DNA from 4 places in the Paenibacillus suaedae genome. Region 2 is predicted to be linked to each of the others. Evidence: riboswitches for the same ligand, from Rfam matches in the RefSeq annotation. Region 2 holds a riboswitch; each other region holds the start of a gene.
What was found. A riboswitch is a leader RNA that binds a small molecule or an ion and turns the genes downstream of it on or off. The one in region 2 is predicted to bind cyclic di-GMP.
Positions count from the first base shown of each region.

Region 1: linked by a shared signal. The riboswitch ahead of RQP50_RS00425 (4'-phosphopantetheinyl transferase family protein) and the one ahead of RQP50_RS17620 (CAP domain-containing protein) in region 2 are both predicted to bind cyclic di-GMP.
Region 3: linked by a shared signal. The riboswitch ahead of RQP50_RS09275 (glycosyl hydrolase family 18 protein) and the one ahead of RQP50_RS17620 (CAP domain-containing protein) in region 2 are both predicted to bind cyclic di-GMP.
Region 4: linked by a shared signal. The riboswitch ahead of RQP50_RS24390 (CAP-associated domain-containing protein) and the one ahead of RQP50_RS17620 (CAP domain-containing protein) in region 2 are both predicted to bind cyclic di-GMP.

Region 1 is NZ_JAVYAA010000001.1:86,511-91,903, forward strand. It holds gene RQP50_RS00420 (copper amine oxidase N-terminal domain-containing protein) at 1-1,740, shown strand, start outside; cyclic di-GMP riboswitch class I at 2,310-2,396, shown strand; gene RQP50_RS00425 (4'-phosphopantetheinyl transferase family protein) at 2,480-3,235, shown strand; gene RQP50_RS00430 (amino acid adenylation domain-containing protein) at 3,217-5,393, shown strand, end outside.
Region 2 is NZ_JAVYAA010000004.1:124,772-130,164, forward strand. It holds gene RQP50_RS17615 (SpaA isopeptide-forming pilin-related protein) at 1-2,529, shown strand, start outside; cyclic di-GMP riboswitch class I at 2,659-2,749, shown strand; gene RQP50_RS17620 (CAP domain-containing protein) at 2,878-3,936, shown strand; gene RQP50_RS17625 (class D sortase) at 4,010-4,723, opposite strand; gene RQP50_RS17630 (NAD(P)/FAD-dependent oxidoreductase) at 4,831-5,393, opposite strand, start outside.
Region 3 is NZ_JAVYAA010000002.1:349,906-355,298, forward strand. It holds gene RQP50_RS09260 (AzlD domain-containing protein) at 1-90, opposite strand, end outside; gene RQP50_RS09265 (AzlC family ABC transporter permease) at 81-809, opposite strand; gene RQP50_RS09270 (TrmB family transcriptional regulator) at 889-1,698, opposite strand; cyclic di-GMP riboswitch class I at 2,275-2,359, shown strand; gene RQP50_RS09275 (glycosyl hydrolase family 18 protein) at 2,471-5,393, shown strand, end outside.
Region 4 is NZ_JAVYAA010000007.1:274,861-280,253, forward strand. It holds gene RQP50_RS24385 (DUF6612 family protein) at 1-142, shown strand, start outside; gene RQP50_RS24390 (CAP-associated domain-containing protein) at 310-2,910, opposite strand; cyclic di-GMP riboswitch class I at 3,121-3,210, opposite strand; gene RQP50_RS24395 (macrolide family glycosyltransferase) at 3,388-4,569, opposite strand; gene RQP50_RS24400 (helix-turn-helix transcriptional regulator) at 4,566-5,243, opposite strand.

The DNA of each region.
Region 1 (5,393 bases), on a different contig from region 2:
GCTTATCGCTTTGATTTGACTGAAGCAAACCGGGTTTCATCTAGCAATTATTATGATGTCTCGAAGAATGGCTATAGCATTACTTCAACATTGCCATCTAATATGCGTGATGTGAATGGCTCACTAATCCGCAGAGGGGAAACGTACCGTCTGTTCGTCATGTCAGTTTCGAATAGCAACTCTGATTACAATGCATTGTCGGGCGCATCTGATTCCATCAATATTTCGAATAACTCAACGGTGTACAGTGCTTCCAATGTAAGAGTAAGCGATGTCGGAGATTATAATGACGGCCGCGATATGATGGTTACCTTCAACCGGGCCTCGGATGAATCGAATATTAGCCAGTATCGAATTATGGTTGTGAAGACGAGCAGATCGTACCGCTTTGATGTATCCGAAGCGAACAACGTATCCAGCTACAATTATACGTCGATGAACCCGAATGGCAGAGACGTTAGCCTCAAGCTGAGCTCTACTGCGAGAGACGTAGATGGGGACCTGATCCGTAACGGAACCAGCTACCAAGTATATGTGCTTTCTGTTGGACGCGGCAGTTATGTGAATTCCCTGTCCAGCTCCTCAGATACGATTACGTTGTCTAACAATTCGACGGTGTACCCTGCAACGAACGTATCGGCAAGCAGTTTGGGTGGAAACTACAATGATGGACGGAACCTGAGTGTAACATTCAACCGTGCTGCAGATGAATCGAATGTGAACCATTATCGCGTCATGGTTGTGAAGTCTTCCAATGCAAGCCGTTTTAATCTAACAGAGGCCAATCGAGTTAATAATTGGAACTCAGCTGTCGTGTATCGGAGTGGCAGTAGCTTGTCGCATGTATTCGATGCGGATGCAAGAGATGTAGATGGAGCACCGATTCGCAACGGCAACAGCTACCGGGTATTTGTTCTGACTGTGAGCTCCAATAATCAAGCAAACAATGCATTGTCTGCTCCATCCCCAGAGGTTACGCTTAAAGGCAACGCTTCGGTTGATGTTGTGACGAATGTAGAAGCGAAGATTATTGGCAAAAACGGTAATGCCAGCGACATTGAAGTAGGCTTTAATGCACCATCCAGTAATTCGTACGTAAATGAATACCGTATTATGGTCGTCCGCGCAGATCAGTCCTATGCATTCGACGCATATAGTGCGGGACAGGTGAGATCATCCAGCTACATTCGGGTTGGGAATCAGAGTGGCTATGTAAGACAATCGCTAACAAGCGGCTTGCGGGATGTTCAAGGCAACGACATTCAAAAAGGTGTTGCTTACCGGGTATTTGTGCTTACGGTAGCTGACAATAGAAGCGGCTCCTCGAATGCCTTGTCTTCGCCTTCTGGTGAATTTGCCTTGGTAGATCAATCCGTGCAGGCACCTACGAATGTGTTTTTGACAAGAGAAGGGGGGAATGACTTCAAGGCCTCCTTCTGGAAGCCAAGCAACGACAGCGGGATTGCCTATTATGCAGTGATGGCCGTTCCTTCCGGTTCAGCGGGTTCATTCGACCTGGATCAGGCAAATCGTGTGGCAGGAAGTAATTATAGATTGGTTAGAGTAACAGACGATGGTTCAACCATATTCTCGCTGTCCAATAATGATGCATATGGAAATCCAATTCGCAGCGGCGTTGCCTATAAAGTATTCGTTATGTCCGTAGCGGATGGGCGCAATGCAACAGTGAATGCACTGTCCACCGCATCCAATGAAATGACAGTTGGTGACGGATATTAATCCCCATGATGTGAAATAGAGAAGATAGATAGATGGCATTCAATAAGAGCCTCGGAATGATTTCCGAGGCTTTTTATGTATCACCAAGAGTACAAGAGAGTTGTGTAATGAGTAAGAAATGACTTCAGTGTTGTCTATTAGGTAATTGGTAGGGGAGAGGGGGGCTAAGCAGTAGTGGCTCTATAGGAAAATCGACAAATGTGTCGAGCAGTTGGAGGGAATTGCACGAATCTATGGGAGCAAGGATGGAGAGGATAGGGGTGTTTTTGTCGGAAATAGGGTGAAACAACCTTGAAAATGACTACAAAATGACAAAAAATGATTTTTCGTGTCGAAAAATTGAAAAGTGTTATGAAAAAGTATTAATCTTTTCATTCGAGCAACCGATATAAAATATGGGTCTTGAGTTGGATAGGGGATGCGACCGTCCAACATGCTGATATGTAATATGTACTTTAGACCTATTCACGCGATACATGTCACAAGAACTAGTGCGTAACATTGCTATGACATTCTTGCCTGATAATCGATCTGCAACACGCAATGGATACATCAAGAAGAACAACATCAGGATTGAAAGGCAAACTCTTCGAAAGATGAGGACGCAAAGCCGCGGGCCTAACATCTTCACGGATTACGGCGGCCGGGTTGCCATTAATGTTGCGGTAACTACACAACGGTTATTCGGTGACAAGGCTATGCAGAATGGCCTTTTTTTTGCGCACAGAAGCTGGGGTAAATGATGGAAATTGTGTTGCTAAAATGGGACGAGTGTACTTCCTACGAAGACATAGATTCATTGATGGATCGATTTATCCCGTTCGTTACACCTGAAAAATACAAAAGGTTAGATAGACTTCGGAACCGTGAAGATTTTTATTGCACGGTTGCGGCTGACATATTGGCCCGCATGCTGCTATGTCGAACCTTGAAATGTTCGAATAACGAACTTGTTATTCACACTCATCCCTTCGGCAAGCCATATGTGGAGGGTGATCCAGTATTTTTCAACATCTCTCACGCCGGTGCGTTCATAGCAGTGGCATTGGATGAAGCGCCAATCGGGATTGATATTGAGCAAGCAGGAGAATGGAACATGGACGTGGCTAGGCTGATATGCTCGCCGCGTGAGTTGGAATTGCTTGCAAATACGAACGACAGTCGTGCGCGTCAGGAATTGTTTTTTTACATATGGACGGCTAAGGAAAGTGTTCTGAAGGCATTAGGAACGGGTCTCAGCCTGCCTCCCAGCACATTCGAGATTGTGCAGGAGACAGCTGTACCTATACAACATAATCAATTATGGAATGTTGATCATAATTATGTAAAGCAATATGTCGTTCCTGTAACAGGCTATAGTATGACTGTGTGCGCACAGCATATGGAATTTGCCAAGCAAATAGAGTACATCACATGGGAGCAGTTGACTCATAGGTTTACGAAATGGGTTGGATCGTACAAAGGAGAGGACGAGAATTGGCTTTCATGGAATTAACAGTAGAACGATTGGCAGGCTATGACGTACATTCTATCGAGCTGCCTGAAGAGACAATGCGTCTTCTGAAGAAGCATTCGGCCGAGCATTCGGTCAAGTTGGAATCCGTCATGTTCAGTGCGTGGGCAACGCTGTTGTCCCGGTTCTACAACTCGCAGCAAGTAACTCTTCATGCCGTTCAAGCGGGACACGGCAATGCAAACCATACCGTAGTCAGTCAGGATGACGTAACCTTGCAAGGAATTATGAATATTCATAACAGCTTGTCGGCTTGCGCAGAAGGACGTAACCTGACTTGCTCTGAAATAGCTTCTGACAGTGATGTGGCAACGTATTGCTGGTACGGAGAAGATGTTCGGCCCGTGCTTCCAGAGGGAGAGCAGGTATGTGACCTGCACGGCTGCATTCAGCATGCTGCTGGAACGGGCGCATTACCGATGTTCACAATGTATTACAAGGAAAATCAGTTCCAGTTATCGACAGTAGACAAGCTGGGTGAGTACTTCTTGCAGCTGCTGGATGAAGCTGTGAAGCATCCTCAGAAGCGTATTGGCGAGCTGGAAATGCTGACAGAGCAGGACAAGCGCCAGTTAATTGAGGGGATGAATCAGACGCGAGCTGAATATCCTCATACATTCACGGTTCAGGCGCTGTTCGAGGAACAGGCTCAGCTGCATCCGGATCGAGTAGCTGTTATCGAAGATGATCGCGAGTTGACCTATTGCGAGTTGAATGCTCGTGCGAATCAATTGGCGCGCAGGCTGCGGAAGCTTGGCATCAATCGGGAACAGTCTGTTGGTATTATGGCAGAGCGAAGTGCAGAGATGGTTGTCGGTATCTTAGCGATTCTCAAGGCGGGAGGAGCTTATGTTCCACTTGATCCTGATCACCCTCAGGATCGCATTCAATATGTCCTGGAAGACAGTCGTACGAAGCTGGTACTGACTAGCAGATCGTCAGATATAGATTTGCCGAATACCATCGAGCAGGTTCATATGGACGACCCGAGCCTTGCTGATGAATCTAGCGATAATCTGGTATCTGTGAATCAGCCAGAAGATCTTATATATATCATTTACACGTCCGGTTCGACAGGAAGACCTAAGGGCGTCATGGTTACTCATCGCAATGTCATTCGCCTAGTAAAGCGCACGAATTATGTGAAGTTTGGCGAAGGCGACCGTATTTTGCAGACGGGATCGCTTGTCTTCGATGCCTCAACCTTTGAAATCTGGGGCTCCTTGTTGAATGGCTTAGGGCTCGTGCTCATCGATAAGACGACGATACTGGACGCTGAGCAGCTGGAGCAAGCGCTCATCCGCCATCAGGTAACGATTATGTTCTTGACGACGGCGCTGTTCATTCAATTGGTTGATCGCAATCCGCGCATATTTGCGCCGCTTCGCCAATTGCTCGTCGGTGGAGAGCTGATGTCGCCAAAGCACTTCTATCGAGCGGCTAAGGACTGTGCACCGATTGAGATTTCGAATATTTATGGTCCTACTGAAAATACAACCTTCTCTACTTCTTATCTGATGAAGGAAGAGGGAGACGGGACAATTCCTATCGGTACGCCAATTACGAACTCAACTGCTTATGTTGTAAATGATTACGGCATGCTGCAGCCGATTGGCGCTGTAGGAGAGCTGTGGGTCGGCGGTGAAGGCGTAGCACGCGGCTACTTGAATAAGGATGAGATGACGCGTGAGAAGTTCGCGGATAGTCCATTCGTAGCTGGCGAACGAATCTATAAAACAGGTGACCTTGTGCGCATGCTGCCAGATGGCAACTTGGAATTCGTCGGACGCAAAGATCATCAAGTGAAGATTCGCGGCTATCGCATGGAGCTCGGTGAGATTGAAGCGCAGATTCATACGCACGAGCAAGTAACGGAAGCGCTGGTTGCAGCTTTTGAAGAGTCGCCTGGCCAGAAGGCCCTTTGTGCTTATATAGTAGCGGAAGAAGGCATGACATCGCGTACAATGCGCGAGTACTTGTCTTCGCATTTGCCTGAGTTCATGGTGCCGGCATACTTCATGTTCTTGGAGCGCATGCCGCTTACGATCAACGGCAAGATTGATCGGGCCAAGCTGCCTCAGCCGGAGAAGCAGGAGCGCATATCTACCGAATATCAAGCTCCAGTAACGGATACGGAGAA
Region 2 (5,393 bases):
GAGGCAGGAGCACAGACTGGCGGAACACTGGTTGAGCCTCTGGACAGCGTAGCGAAGCTTGAATTTAACGGGCAAACCTTCACGCTTACGTTCCTTGACAGTCTGGAAACATCGTACCGATTGGAGTATCAATCCTATATTGATGCTAATGACGGTGATGTCATTACCAATGATGTGTCTTTTAAGGGGCAAATAGTTGGTCAAGGTAACAAAGAGGCACAAATTCAGGTGAGCCTCTCTGGAGCTGGAGGAGGAGCAATTCCTTCTGGACGCGGTAAATTAATTATTAAAAAAGTAGATGCAAACAATGAAAAAATCACGCTGCCAGGAGTTGAATTTGAACTCTATGATCAATCGGGAACTGTCTTACTAGAGAAATTAGTTACTGATAAGAATGGTGAGGCAACATTTACAGATAAGAGATTTAGAAAATATAAGCTCAAAGAAGTAGAAGCACCAAAAGGGTATTTTATTCAAGGTGATGGTTGGAGCTCTGTTTCGTTCAAAAAAGACGGGCAAATAGAAGTCATCAAAAACACGAAAGGCGTATGGGAATTCGAGTTGACCAAGGTCGATGCGGATTATCCATCCAAGGGGCTGCAGGGTGCCATCTTCAAGCTTCAATTAAAGGATGAACATGACGTGTATCAGGATGTTCCTGGTAGAACGGATGAGCAGACGGATAAAAACGGGAAGCTTAGGCTGAAAGAACTCCAACCCGGAGGCAAATACCAACTTATTGAGGTAAGGGCTCCTGAGGGATATAAGTTGGATTCAAATCCAAAGCCAATACAATTTGAGATTAAAAAGGATCAGACAACATTAGCAACGCGTACGGTTGAGAACACATCACTTCCTGGCTCCATTACTGTAATTAAGAAAGATGAAGCTGGCGGTGCGTTGCTCTCTGGTGCGGAATTTGTCCTTAAAGATGCGAAAGGAAATATCATTGCTACGAGGCAAACTGTTGCAGATGGTATCCTGAAATTCGAAAATTTAAAGAGCGGCACCTACTATTTAATAGAAAAGACAGCGCCAGAAGGGTATGTGCTCAATACTCAGCCCATTACAGTTGAAGTCAAGAACGGAACGGACACACCGATTACCGTCTTGAACAAACTGGTTCCAGGAACGGTGAAAGTCATTAAAGTGGCGGCAGGCACGAATACTACACTCCCTGGTGCAGAATTCCGCATCCTTGATGCACATAAGCAGCTAGCCAAGGATCAAACAGGCAAAGAATTGACACAGTTGGTAACGGATGAACATGGCCAATTGATCATTATGAATCTGAATCCCGGCCAATACTTCGCGCAAGAAACGAGGGCACCGGTAGGGTATGTGTTGAACGGCGATTTATTCGAATTCACAGTAAGCAAGAAGGCAGAACCTGAAGTGAAGGTACCGAATACACGTGAGCCTGAAGTGCCTAAGACCGGAACTGCTAAGTTGGTTAAAGTTGATGTGGCCAATGAAGAAAGTAAATTGCCAGGTGCGGAGTTCCGTTTGCTGGATGCGAATAAGCAGCCAGTCAAGGATCAAGCAGGCGTGGAATTGCCGCTGCTAATCACGAATGAGCATGGCGAAGTCACGATTCCTAACCTGTATCCGGGCAAGTATTATGCAGAAGAAACGAAGGCGCCAGTCGGATATGTGTTGAACACGGAATTAATCGAGTTTGATGTGAACGCTGGCAAGGAAGCAGTAGTCATTGTGCGTAATACACTCGCTTTGCCGCCGACGGGTTCAGTGAAGCTGATTAAGATTGCTTATGACAATAAAGAGAAAAAGCTGTCTGGTGCCAAGTTCCGCCTTCTGGATGCGGAGAAGCAGCCGGTTAAAGATGAGGCAGGAGCAGAGCTTCCGATCTTAACGACGGATACAAACGGAGAAGCATCCCTTCCAGCCTTGAAGCCGGGTAAATACTTCTTCGAGGAGACAGAGGCACCGAGCGGCTATATTCGCAATACTACATGGATTGGGTTCGAAATTACGAGAGGGCAGTTGACTATCGTTACGGTCGAGAATGTTCGTTATACCGATGGAGGGGGAGGGGGCAAGACGGATCCTTATGAACCGTGGGAGCCAAGCAAGCCAGACGACAAGACACCTCCTAAGACAGATCCGAACATTCCAACGGTCCCTGGGCAGATCGTCGATCCTACAGTTCCCAAGACGCCAACAACGCCAACAACGCCAACAACGCCAACAACGCCAACAACGCCTGGAACGACGACTGACCCTGATCAGCCTACGGTACCTGGTGAGACGACAGATCCCGATACAGGAAATACGACGGAGCCGGGTGGAAGCATGGGCAATCCAGACGGTGACAAGGATGATGAAGGAAATCCTGATGATGCAGATCTAGGAGGCAAGACGGATTCGAAGAAGCCGAATCCTAAGCCGGGCAGCAAGCTGCCGCAAACTGGTGAAGAAGCGCCTGCATCGCCAATCGTCGGTATGATTCTCATTACTGCCGCAGCACTCATGTGGATTGCTCGGAAGCGATTATTTGTAAGACGTTGATGTGATGAACCGCCAGGGAGAGTTCCTTGGCGGGTATCCTACTATTCTGTCCACATACAGAAGATTACAATCGTTCAGGAGTGTACAAGCAGTTCTGTTGCATGTTACCATAGACATATAACGGTTACATTTGGATAATGGCAAACCCTCGCGAAAGCAGGGGACGCAAAGCCACGGGTCTAATGCATTTACACAATGCGATGACAGCCGGGTTGCCCTAATTGCGACAATACGAGCGTCTATTTAAGTGCGCCGCCATTAGGGTGGCGCTTTTTTTGTATAACAAGAAGCGCCCCTGGTGTTCATCTCATTCGAGCGGATAACGTCAAAGAATGGGAGATGGTAAGGATGCGGACACGTTGTACGGAAACGACTGACAACAACGCAAACTGGCAAGTAGAAGAAAAACAATCATTGGTAGGCAGCAAGCGAAGAATTGCAATAGGGCTTAGTGCTGCATTGCTGTTCGGCATGTTCATGCCACGGACAACTCTCTATGCAGCGGATGAAACTAGCGGAAGCGGGACTGCTGCATCAGAATTGTTGAATGTACAGGCGGCAGGAGTCAAGGTTCAGGGCATTTCGCTCGGTATGAGTGAGAAGCAGCTCTTCGAGCGGCTGGGCCAACCAGCACGCAAAGACGTAAGCGAGTACGGGTTCGAGTGGTACATCTATAACAAGGATTATAAGCAGTATGTGCAGGTCGGTGTGCTCAACAAGAAAGTTGTAGCTCTATACTCGAATGCTAAGGCTGATTATGGCAGCATTGGATTTGGTTCGACGAAGCAGGAAGTTACAGCAGCCTACGGGTCTTCCATCAGCCGAATTAAGAAAGGCAATACCATCTATAACTACAAGGATAACGGCGGAACATACAGTATGCACAAGGTAGGCGATGCTTATGCGACGGTGTTCTATGATGTGAGTCAGCGCGGCACGGTAACAGCTGTCCAATTCATTGCTGAAGCTGTGGAGTTGTCGTTCAAGGGTTACTTCGGTACGCCTAGCGAGCAATTGCGGACAAGCTTCGAGCAGCAAATATTCGATCTAGCGAACGCAGTTCGCGTACGCAATGGCAAGAAGCCGCTGCAATGGAACGATAAAATCGCAGGAACAGCACGCAAGCATAGCGGTGATATGGGAGAAAGAAGCTTCTTCGATCATAATAATCCGGATGGCAAGTCGCCGTTCGATCGAATAAAGGCAGACGGAATCGTATATAAGTCCGCAGGAGAGAATATTGCCGCTGGCCAGACGAGTGCTATCTTCGTTCATGAGAACTGGATGAACTCGGAAGGGCATCGTGCCAACATATTAGGAGATTATTCGCGAATGGGTGTAGGCGTATTTTTCGGAGGTAAATCGAAAGTCTACTACACGGAAAACTTCTATACGCCACGAAGCTAGCAGGCCGTGGTAAAAAGACGCCTTCAATCCCACAGAAACAGTGGTGTTGGAGGCGTCTTTGATTGTTACGGCGTTATGGAGTCTTCTCCATGACAGCCTTCACAATAAGCCGGTGTGTAGCTGTGTCGATTGGATCACAGGTGATAAGTGTCAGCTCCCGATCCGTTGGATTCTGATCGAGAACGGACAGATCTTCTGGGGTTACGACGGATTTTGATTGCACGGTATACGTGTAGGTCTGATCTGATGTTTCCAATTGAACTTTATCGCCTTTTTTCAACTCATCGAGCCTGTTGAAGTGTCTGCCGAATGTCAGACTGCGATGGCTCGCCAATACAAAGTTGCCGATCTCGCCCGGCACTCGGCCGGGGACAACGATTCCACTTCCAACCTTGAGAGAAGCAGGTGTGGCTCCCTCTACCATAGGCTCTCGCAGATCGATTTTGTCGATAGATATTGCTCCATATACAAGGAGGCCGTCAATGGATTTAGGCTCCCGTTTTTTTGGTGTGATTGAATCGGTTTGTGTCTTGGAGGTAACTTGAATGCTGTCTTGCGGCAAGTTGTCCCACTCAGTAAGGAGCCGAAGCTCCCTTTGTTGTTCGTTGTATTGGTTCCACTTCGGATATAGGATAAGAGCTAACCCAGCAAGGAGAAACAACAGAGCCGTGACACCGAGCAATCGGGACATGATTTGATTCTTCTTCGTAATAAGAGGCACCCCCTTGACGCGGTATGTTCGTGCCTCTATTGTACCGCATGCTGCAATATATTTTCCATGACCCACCAAGACGATGAGATGAGGTTCCTTAGGGAATACGATAGCAGTCAGCAAAACTCAATTGCAGCAAGCAGTTGCCGGAATTCGAGGCCAGCAGCCTAAGGTGGTGAGGATCATTCCTTAGGGGAAGCCTGCTGAAGGATTGCTTTATGCATCCAAATGGCAGCTTGTGAACCTTCCGCCATCGCAATCGTAACCTGTTCCGAATGCACACACACATCTCCTGCCGCCCATACGTTGGGAACATTGGTCATTTTCGTACGTGGATCCACCATAATGTGTTTATTTTCATGCCGCTCTATCCCAAGCTGCTCTGCGAGGGAGGACTTCACCTCATTGCCTCCGAAGGCAACAAATCCACGCTCTCCATCAATGATCCTTCCATCGGAAAGTCTCACGCCACTGAAGATACCTTCTCCCTTACATACTACTTCTTCAATCTGTGCTTCAATTACTTCAATTTGCTGAGCATCCAATTGGTGCATTTGATCAGCAGACAAGGGCTTCTGCTCGTGATTCACATAGACGATGTCACGGGTCCAATACAATAGCGTTAGTGCCATATCAGCTCCGGTAGAGCCAGAACCAAGCACAATGGTTCGCCTACCGCTCACTTCATAACCATCGCAATCAGGGCATACATACACCGTAAGGCCTAGGCAGGGCATGAGATTGG
Region 3 (5,393 bases), on a different contig from region 2:
ACTAAGCACCATCAGAGGAACGACCCTTGGAATAAATGTTACAAAAGCTGTGCCTAGAATAATCAAAAAAATGTCCCATCTTACTTCCATTTTTCTACCACCATTCCTATTGTTGAAGCAATAATTGTAGCCACAATAACGCCCATACTGCTGGACAAAAAGAAAGAACTTCCCACAGCAATGACCACTGCAATAATGGCGACAACGATATCAAGTTTGATTCTATTTCGCCCTACCATAGAGAGTACGAGAATTCCAATAAACATAGCTGGCAAGGCAAATGCTAGTCCGAATTTCTCCGGATTCGAAATCCATTGTGCCAAAAATGCTCCTGCTAGATTCGCTACAAGCCAATTTACATAAGCGGTTATGTTGAGACCATGCATCCATTTCTCACTGATTCGCTTTCTCTTGGCCGCCTCGGTAATCGCGACACCGAATGTCTCATCGGTGAGTAGAGAACCTACTAGCATGTTGCGAAGTGGAGTAAGATGCCGGAAATAAGGTGCTAGTGCGGCACTAAGTAAAATATGACGAAGATTGACAAAGAAAATCGTAATAATAATGGCAGTAATCGAACTACTTGCTGCTATCATACCCGCAGCAATAAACTGAGCTGAGCCAGCATAGAGAATCATAGTCATCAGAGCGATCTCAGCGATGCTAAGTCCCGCAGTCTTTTGGATCACACCTGCAGCTAATCCGATACTTAAATAACCCAGCAGCGTGGGGACACAATCTTTTACTCCTTGGATAAAGCTATCTTCATCTCTCGGAGACGAATTTATTTGGACGTTCGACAGACTCATTTCATTCCCTCTTTATTTTCAAGTATTAGAAGCTAACTTACTAACTACTACTAAAAAGTGAAAGAAAATACGGTTCAATTTATTTGAACCGTCTTCCAGTAACAACATGAAATAGGTTAGGAGTGTTTTTCCAAAGCGCTTCTGCTTTCTCTGGGCCCACTTCTTTCACTAATTCTGAGAACATAATATCATGCCTGATGTATTCCATCGCGATTAACACAAGTGCCGGGTCTTCCGTTTTTACCGCCCATGCAGGTGTATTTGGCGAGAAATTTGCAATTAATACTTCCTCATTGTCCCGTGCAACAATCGTTAAGCGACCGTTCATACGTTCCTCAGCTACTTCTGGAGCCATGTAATTGTGATGAGTAGTTGCTCCAAGCTGAATCTCAGGTGCTCCAAAAAGAATAGAAAAGACGTGGATATCATCCTTTATCCGCGTATCTACAGCACCTTTTATCGAATCGACTTGTGGTTCCCAGATCGACAACCATATTTCTTTGTTAGCTTTATCGATGATGTCAATCATTTCGGCCACAACGCGCTCATCACTGCTGATGCGTCGAATAACATCTACTTCTTGTTCACTTTCTAACGCAGATAAATTCTTTTCAAGATAATCCATAGAATTGTCAAAGTCATTACGCAATCGATGGATTAACTCTTTTGCTGGTAAAGGTGCATAGGTTACGGGGTCAGAAGGTACTGTGTACACCGCACCTTTATCCATTAATTTTGCCAATACTTCATAAATCGTTGAACGAGGCACACCCGACCTTTTGCTTATTTCATATCCGGTTATAGGGGAATTTTTCAAAAGCCCTATGTACGCTTTACATTCATATTGTGAAAAGCCCCACTTCTGAAGTTCTTTATAAAGTTCTTCCATGGCAACTCCTTTAGTAGTTAGTGTGTTACTTACTATAAAATAAAATGGATTACCTGTCAAAGCAATCCTGGTTCCGTTATCGAAAAATGATCGTCAGACCACTGTTTTGTTCCTGATTCTTCAACTTTTGGGCGAGGTATAATTGCCCAGAAAAGGAGGATCAGTCCTTTTTAATCCAATCCAAGTACTATATAGTTGCATGAATTTTACTGATAAGGAAAGTTATATTCCGTTATCATTGTGCGAACTCTGGCTCGTTCATCCACACTACAATATATCTCCCCTCCTCCCTAAGACCTACTGCCCAAACCTTGTCGGACATGTAGAATATGTAAAAAAGCATAACAAAGGATCGGTGCAGTTACTAGGATGATGTCCAGTATCAAACCATATGGAATTAACATACATCCTCTTATTCCATCCGGATTTCAACAAGATATATTTCTAGTGAATAATAATATCGAACTATGTTCATATATTCACAAATAATCCGTATGACCCATTAAATATACTCAAAACTGCTGTATATTTAACGGTGTAAACATGTATCGTTATGCAAGAGTATGCATGTTTGCAGGTATTACTAGGCAAAGCTAGGGAAATCTAGTGACGCAAAACTAAAGGGGCTAAGGAAGAAATTCTATGCCAGCCAGTTGCCGATTAATAGACCCCCATCTCTATTAGTCGTATGGTTGTTTTTGTATGATCCATGGCGAGATGCCCCACCCTAGCTGCCTATTAATAAAATCTATTGATAGGAAGTGAATAACGGATGAAGACTGGGAGAAAGCGCAGCGCCCGAAGATTGTTCGCAATGACGGTAATGACCATCATGATGTTCGTGTCTTCGTTGGCGCCGACTTACGCAGGAACGACTGTTTCCGCAGCACAGGAACCTGTGCTCAAAAATGCAACAAAAGAAATCCGGAATGTCATGTACTATGGCGATTGGTCGATTTGGGGAGGACAAGGAAACTTTTATCCCAAAGATATACCGGCCGATCAATTAACCCACCTGAACTATGCGTTTCTCGATTTTGATGCCCAAGGCAACCTTGTCTTTACGGATAAGGATGCGGCAGTAGAAGCGCCTGTCGGCCAGGATGGCGTTCAATGGCAAGCGGCCAATGCAGGCATCCTTATCGCCCTGCAGCAATTGCGCGCAGAAAACCCGAATCTGAAGATCGGCATCTCTCTTGGCGGATGGTCGAAATCAGGCGACTTCGCTGTCGTTGCAGCCGATGCTTCCAAACGGGCAAATCTGATCCAAAATGTCATGAAATTCATCAAGTACACGAACATGGACTTCGTGGATGTCGATTGGGAGTTCCCGGCTGAAGTTCGACAGCCTGATATGGTCGATAATAAGAACGATGAAGGTACGAAATACGCTATACCAGAGGATAAAAACAATTATATTTTACTGCTGCAAGATATCAAAAACGCATTGAATAAGCAAGGAGCCCAGCTTGGTAAAGCGTATGAACTGTCTGTTGCGCTTCCGGCGCCGAAGAGTAAGATCGATATCGGCATTGATGTGCCGAGACTGTTCAACATTGTAGACTTTGCCAACATTATGACTTATGACATGCGCGGCGCATGGGATGAAGTAAGCGGCCACCATACCGGCTTGTATACGAACCCGAACGACCCGCTCACGGGCAACAACCTGTCCATCGACGAGAGCGTGAATTATTTGATTCAGCAAGGTGCTGAGCCGAATAAGATTGTGATCGGGGCGGCCTACTATACTCGCGGCTGGGATAAAGTGTCGCAAGGATCCGATCCGAATCATCCGGGGCTATTCGGCGAAGCAGCACTATCCGCCAAGGATGCGGATCAGACTCCATCCCGCGGCGCGGTTGGCGAGGCAGCGCTCGCTGTTGGGGACGGCGGCCGCCGAACAGGGATTTGGTCTTATCGCAACCTCGACAAGCTGAAGGCCACTTACCCGAATCTCAAAGAATATTGGGATGATGCATCCAAAGCTCCCTATCTGTATGATGGGACAACTGGTGTATTCTACACGTATGACAATGAAAGATCCATTCAAGAGAAAACGAAATATGTGCTTGAGAATGGTCTGGGCGGCGTCATTGCTTGGATGGCTTCCAACGATGCCCCTACTGCGGATCCTGCCAAGCGTGATAAATTAACAAAGACAACGAAAGAAGGCCTCTTCGGAAGCCAGGCGTTGACAGCACATGAAATCCAATATACCAAGCTGGATGTTACGGCGGATGTGAAACCGTATACCGAGGCTTGGGGCAACAATAAGGGATATGAAATTACCCTCTTCAATAACGAGTCTATGACCGAATCGAATCAAGTGTTGAAAGCGGTGGAAAGAGGAGCAAAAACGGTTAAGCTGCCGAAGCTCTACATCCAAGCCGATGGACCGTTGACTTCCGGCGATTATTTAGCGGGAACCGTAACAAATGAGAACGGTTACACGGCCGTCGATTTGAAATCGGTCTATGATGCCAAAACGATTGAACCTGGCAGATCCTATACATTCAAACTTAAGGGAGATGCCAAGATTACAAGCATGGAGCTGGTTCAGCGGGTGTCGGATAACAGCCCAGAGATGAACAGACAGCTCATTCTGGGTGATGAAGCTCCAAGCAAGAATCAACCTCCTGTATTGCATGGCATAGCAGACCTGACGCTTACAGTCGGCGACAACTTTGATAAGCTGGCTGGCGTAACTGCTACGGACGCAGAAGACGGAGATCTCACATCACGTATTGCCGTGACGGGAGAAGTTAATACAAATGCAGCCGGCAAGTATGAGCTGGGGTACTCCGTTACGGATTCACAAGGATTAACGGTCGAGAAAAAACGCATCATTACAGTTAACGAAACGACAGCTCCGGGGCATGAATTTGGGGTTGGCCAAGGAATCGAGTGGCCGAAGCAAGTCAATTCTCCATTCGTTGATATGGTTGCATGGGTTACCAAGCCAGGATACTCCAACAACGGCGCCCCTAACCTCGCCAGAATTTCCGAGGATACCGGCGTGAAATTTTTCAATCTCGGCTTTATTCAATCCAGTTCGCAGCAAATCGCGGACGGCAAAGTGCAATGGGGCTGGGGAGGATATTCCGTACTGAATGAAAAGAATGCGGATAACACCCAATACCAAGGGATTAAGCAGTCTATTCGGGAAATTCGCGAAATGGGCGGCGATGTCACGATCTCGCTGGGCGGTTTGAATGGCGTATCGTTCTGGGAAGTGACTCAAGACACCGATACCCTCTTCAATACGTATATGGAAATTGTTAAAGGCTATGGACTGACCCGCTTAGACCTTGACATTGAGGGCGGCGCTCAGAACAAAGCCCTGAATGTCGCCAACGCGCAGGCGATTAAGAAGCTTCAGGATGCAACGGGAGTCGATATTGTATTAACACTCCCTGTACTGCCAAGCGGTCTGACTTCTGTTCAATTGGATGTATTGGAAGCTTACTTATCTGCCGGCGTGGATGTCAAAGTCGTGAACATCATGACGATGTGCTATGGCAGCGGAACGCTCCTGCCTGGCGAGAACTATGGTTCCGCTTCGCTGAGAGCCGTTGATTCGACGAAGAATCAAGTCAAGCAGTACTTCAAACAATTTGCTAACACGGATCTAACGGATCAAGAGGCTTATGGCCTCATTGGAACGACGCCATCCATCGGCTTTGAAGGCGCGG
Region 4 (5,393 bases), on a different contig from region 2:
AAGCGGCTTTACACTTGTGCTCGAAGGGGAAGAGAACGGACAGAAGATTTCGATCAGCATGAAGGTGACGAGCACAATTACGAAGCATAACGAATTGGCCGAAATTAAAGTGCCGAAGGATGTTATCGACAACGCTCAATAGGATACGATTTCGATTGTCTATGAAGAAAGAAAATAAAGTTATAGACTGAGAAAAAATAGTTCCGACGGCATTACTGTTATCACGCGGTACACCCCATAAAAGGAAAAAAAAGCAGAGATCCTATGTGTTAATCTAGGATCTCTGCTTTTTGTGTCATGATGAATATCTTATTGCTCGTGTATCACGCGGTACAAAACGAGTGCCGCCTGCGCTCGAGTGAGCGTTCCCGCCGGATCAAGTTTGTTATCGGTGGTTCCTTTGATAAGTCCTTTGCTCACTGCGTACACAACGGCTGTCTTTGCATCCTGTGAGATGAGTGCTTCATCCTTAAATCCAAGCGAAGCGCTTGAATGGGACAGATCAATTTTCAATGCCCGCGTAAGCATCACGACCATTTTTTCGCGAGTAATCGGTTTACGTGCCCCAGGCTCTGCAATCCGCTGTTCCCAAGTATTTCCGTTATTCGTCAAGCGATCAAGCAAGGTGGCGAACTCCGCTTGGGTAATAACGTCGTTCGGCTTGAATGTGTGTATGCTGTCTTTGCCGCACAACAGTCCGTGAGCTGCAATGACTTCAATTTCATCCTTTGCCCAATGTGCAGTAAGATCATTGAAGGATCTTGCATGCTCTGCAATCGTGTAGGTGCCGAACTGCGTGACCTGGAAGGAAATATGCTTCTTATCAGCTGCCTTCATTCCGGCCAGTTTATAGCTCCAAGCATTTGTTGTTACGCCTTGAGCTTCTGCGTACACGCCTGCCTTACGAATATCCTTTGTAGCTTCCATCAGCTTCAAGGAGATTTCCAACAGGATATTCTTTGCTTCTTGCGGCCCACGGATCGTGATCATCGGAGACGTAAAGGTCGTCTCGCCATGATGCTTGCTAAAACCTTTGTCCTTATGCTCTGCAAGAGACACCACAAGCTCGAGTCCGCTCGTTCCGATGAGTTCCGCAATAGACTTATTCGGAATGGTAATATCGAATTCGGCTGTAGACAGAAGCAAATCCTTGCCTGATTCCTGCAGCAGTTTGGCGGCCGATTTGTCAAGCGTGAAGGAGACTTCATTGTAATCCTTCATGCTTACATCGCTAATATCGGGTTGAACCTGCTTGGCATTTTTGTCCTGCAGCTGTTTTTTCACGGTATTCGCATTTATCTTAAACTCCGCATTCACTGCATGCTCCTTCATCGTCTCTGCCAGTAATCCTGCCTTCATCGTCTTACCGGCTGGAATTGTTCCCACAGAAGTCGAAGGTGTAGAACTAGTAGAACCTCTAGAGCCTTCAGATGAGGAAGACGAAATAGGCAACTCTGGCTTCGGATTCGGATTTGGAACAGACGGCTTGATGACATCAACGGTAGACGAGTGAATGTAACCGATTCGGATCCGTTCATTGTTTGCGTTGAACAGATTCGCATTTACAAGATTGAAGGTATATTTCCCTTCTTGGTCGCTCAAGAAAGCGATGGTTGCTATGTCGCCGTCTCCTTCATAAGCGCCTCCGTTGAGATTGACGGAGTAATCCAATTGCTTCTGGCCATTAGGTAAATCGGTTATGTTCTTTGTCGTGATAAGCGGGACATCCGGATAGTTCAACTTTTGATAGGTAGCCATCGTAACGCTTGGCTTAATATCTAAGAGAGTCAAGCGGCTGTCATAAGTAAGACTGAATGAAGCTGAATATACTGCTTTCGACACAGAATATTCGACCTTTACATCGAATGGATCTCCTGTCAGAACCTTAGATTTGCTGAGGCTAGGAGATACAACATCAGGATCGGGCTTTTTATCGTCGACGGAATTCTGCGTGACGAAGTTCTGTGTGTAATATACATTTGAATTCCCCCCGAAGTACACACCCACCCCTAGATGAGAAAAGTCTCCCAAAATATTCGAACGATGTCCTTTCGAGTTCATCCAGTTCTCGTGAACGAAGATGGCACTCGACTGTCCAGCAGCAATGTTTTCCCCTGCCTTTTGGTATACGATTCCGTCCGCCTTCAGCCGATCGAACGGGGATTTGCCGTCCGGATTGTTATGATCGAAGAAGCTTCTCAGCCCCATATCGTCGCTATGCTTGCGAGCAGTTCCCGCAGCCTTTTCATTCCACTTCAATGGCTTCATGCCCTCGCGGACACGCACAGCATTAGCCAAATCGAGGATTTGTTGCTCAAAGCTTGTCTGCAATCGCTTGCTAGGCGTGCCAAAGTACCCCTTGAACGCCAGTTCCACATCCTGGGCAATAAATTGGACAGCCGTCACCGTATTCCCTTGATGGAGATCATAGAACACGGTTGCATACATACCGCCGACCTTGTACAGGCTATATTGTCCGCTGTTGTCCATATTGTAAATCGTATTGCCTTTCCTAATTTGACTGAGGGAAGATCCGAAGGCTGCCTCTACCTCCTGCTTGGTTGAACCGAATCCAATACTGCCATAAGAATCATTCGCATTCGTATAGAGTGCAACGACCTTGTGGTCCTGAACACCAACTTGTAAGTAATGTTTATAATCCTGATTGTAAATATACCACTCGAAGCCATATTCACTTAGATCCTTGCGAACCGGCAGTCCGATTTTTTGGAATAGTTGATCCTCGCTCATTCCTATGGTGATGCCTTGCAGTTGGTCTGCCCCTGCCTGCGGAGCATTGTTCGTTTTCGTGACAGTAATCATACTACCGACCAGCTTATCCGCTGCATAAAGGGTCGGCTGATAGATAAGCATCCCGGCTAACAGCGCAGCGCTAGCTGTAATCGTCATACGCCGCATTCTTCCTGCTTTAATGTGTTTATGCTGTTCTTGGTACATTGCGTTGTTGGTTGCTGTACAACATGGCCGCATCATTTCATCTCCTATTCTTTTACATTCTGCGATCAAATGAGATGAACACCGGGGACGCTTTACAATAGCACAAAAAAAGCGCCACCCTAATGGCAGCGCAATAAAAAAAGACGCACGTAATGTCGCAATTAGGGCAACCCGGCTGTCATCGCATTGTGAAATACATTAGACCCGTGGCTTTGCGTCCCCTGCTTTCGCTAGGGTTTGCCATTATCCAAATGTTACAGATTAAATGTCTATAGTAACATGTAAATGAACAGCTTGTATACAACTGTGCCTATAGGTACGCAAAATTCATCAAGTACCAGGTCTATCAACCCAGTACGATATTTATGTTCGTCATGCACCTCTTCAATGAAGCTGCCCCATTTTTAAAAAAGGATCATGAAAGTACCATTAAGACTTCGCTCGAATTTTAGTTAAAATCACATTGGCCGCTTCTACTGCACCACCAGCATTCTGAAAAGTTTCTGACAGTTTTAGCGCATTTTCCTGATATGTCCGATTCGTCAACACCTCAGATACCGCTGCTGCCAAATATTTTGGCTTCTTTCCTTTCAACTGTAAACCTGCACCCAGTTGAGCAACCCGATCAGCCACTAATCCTTGTTCGCTATGTTGCGGAAATAAAACCATTGGAACTCCAAAATAAAGGCTTTCATTCACACTATTCATACCGCAATGGGTAATAAATACATCGGCTGTTTGCAATACCGATATTTGATCCACGACGTTATTCACTGTAAAATTTCTTGGTATGTTGCCAAGAGAAGCAATCTCCGTTTTTTCACCAACTGACATCACAACATCATAGTCCGTATCTGCAAATGCCTGAATAACTTTTTGGTAAAAATCTTGATTTTGATTCAGTATAGTCCCAAGTGAAATGTAGATTCGTTTTCTATCTTTTTTATTAATCTGTATCGACGGAGACTGTCTGATGGATGGTCCGACAAAAGCATATCGCTCAGAAAACGTATCCGCCATCGGCTGGAATTCTTTCGAGGTATAGACAATGGTGTCTGTTTCATTATTATTTTGAACAATCGATATAAAATTCTCAATTTCATATCCATGATTCTTTAACAACTGAATTTTTCTGTTCATTCGGGGCAAACCCACGATCATTCTCCATAAATCGATAAAACCACGCTTCATCAGTTTCGCAGTGTACTGATTAAAAGCAAAGGTAGTAGTCGAACAAACATATGGAATTTCTAGTTTTTTAGCAAATAATTTTCCCCAAAAGCATATAGAGTCAGATACAATACAATCCGGCTGAATTTCCCTTAATTCCTGACATACCTTCTCATCCAAAGCAATGGTCGTATCGGCAACCATCTCAATTAATGCTGTAAAATCTTTGCCAACCTTGCGATCCAATTCCTTTTGTGAAAGCTGGGGCAAGAACTCATCACAAGCAATGAATGCAGCGCCAGCACCTTCTATTTTTTCCTGAAATTCTAGAAAGGAATAGTACCAAACTTGATGGCCTCTATTGACTAATTCGGCTACCACCGGAATGGTTGGATTAGTGTGACCATGCGCGGGTATCGAAAAAAATACAATTTTGCTCATTCTGATTTATCTACCTCTCGCTCCGCTTTTTGGATCATCTCTACAAATTCCATGAAATGATTACTTTTTAAGAGAGCAATCCCTTTTGTCGCATCTTCCCCCAAGACAATCAGCTTATCACCAGCTTGTATCTGATACATTTCGCGTGCCTGTTTGGGAATGACAATCTGTCCCCGATCACCTACCTTCACAACACCAAAGAACTGCTTCCCCGTGGGAGCGAGCTGATTCGCCGCTTCTTCACTCATATCACGGGATAATTGATCCAAGGTTACTTGAAAAAGTTCAGCGAGTATTTTGCATTTAAAAATATCGGGCAAGGCCTCCCCGTTTTCCCACTTTGCTACGGTCTGTCGTGATACGTTTACCTTCTCCGCTAATTGCTCCTGACTGAATTTATGCTTTTTACGCAACACACGAATATTCATACCAATCATATTTTTCATCTCCATATACGTTAAATATATAGAAGAACCAAGGTGAAAATCTATCAACAGTTCGCAACATTTTATGTTAAGAATTGTGGCGAAGAACAGGTCATAGATGAAGCTAACGTCGATAGCGCCGTATTCGATTTTGCGAACCAAAAGATCCTTAGGTACAAGCTCGTCGAAGGAAAACATGGAGGTTTGGGCAAGACGTCCTTTGCAACACATTTTTCGCAATATATCCAATACTTGTGCACTGTTATTTGTCCATATCATACCAAATTAATAGAGAATACAAACTGAGGTGTTCTGTTAAAGAACAAGACTGTCGACAGTCTTGCTGTATCCATTAGATGTATCGATGATGTCTAAATGCTTCTATTTTATTGAAGTAAT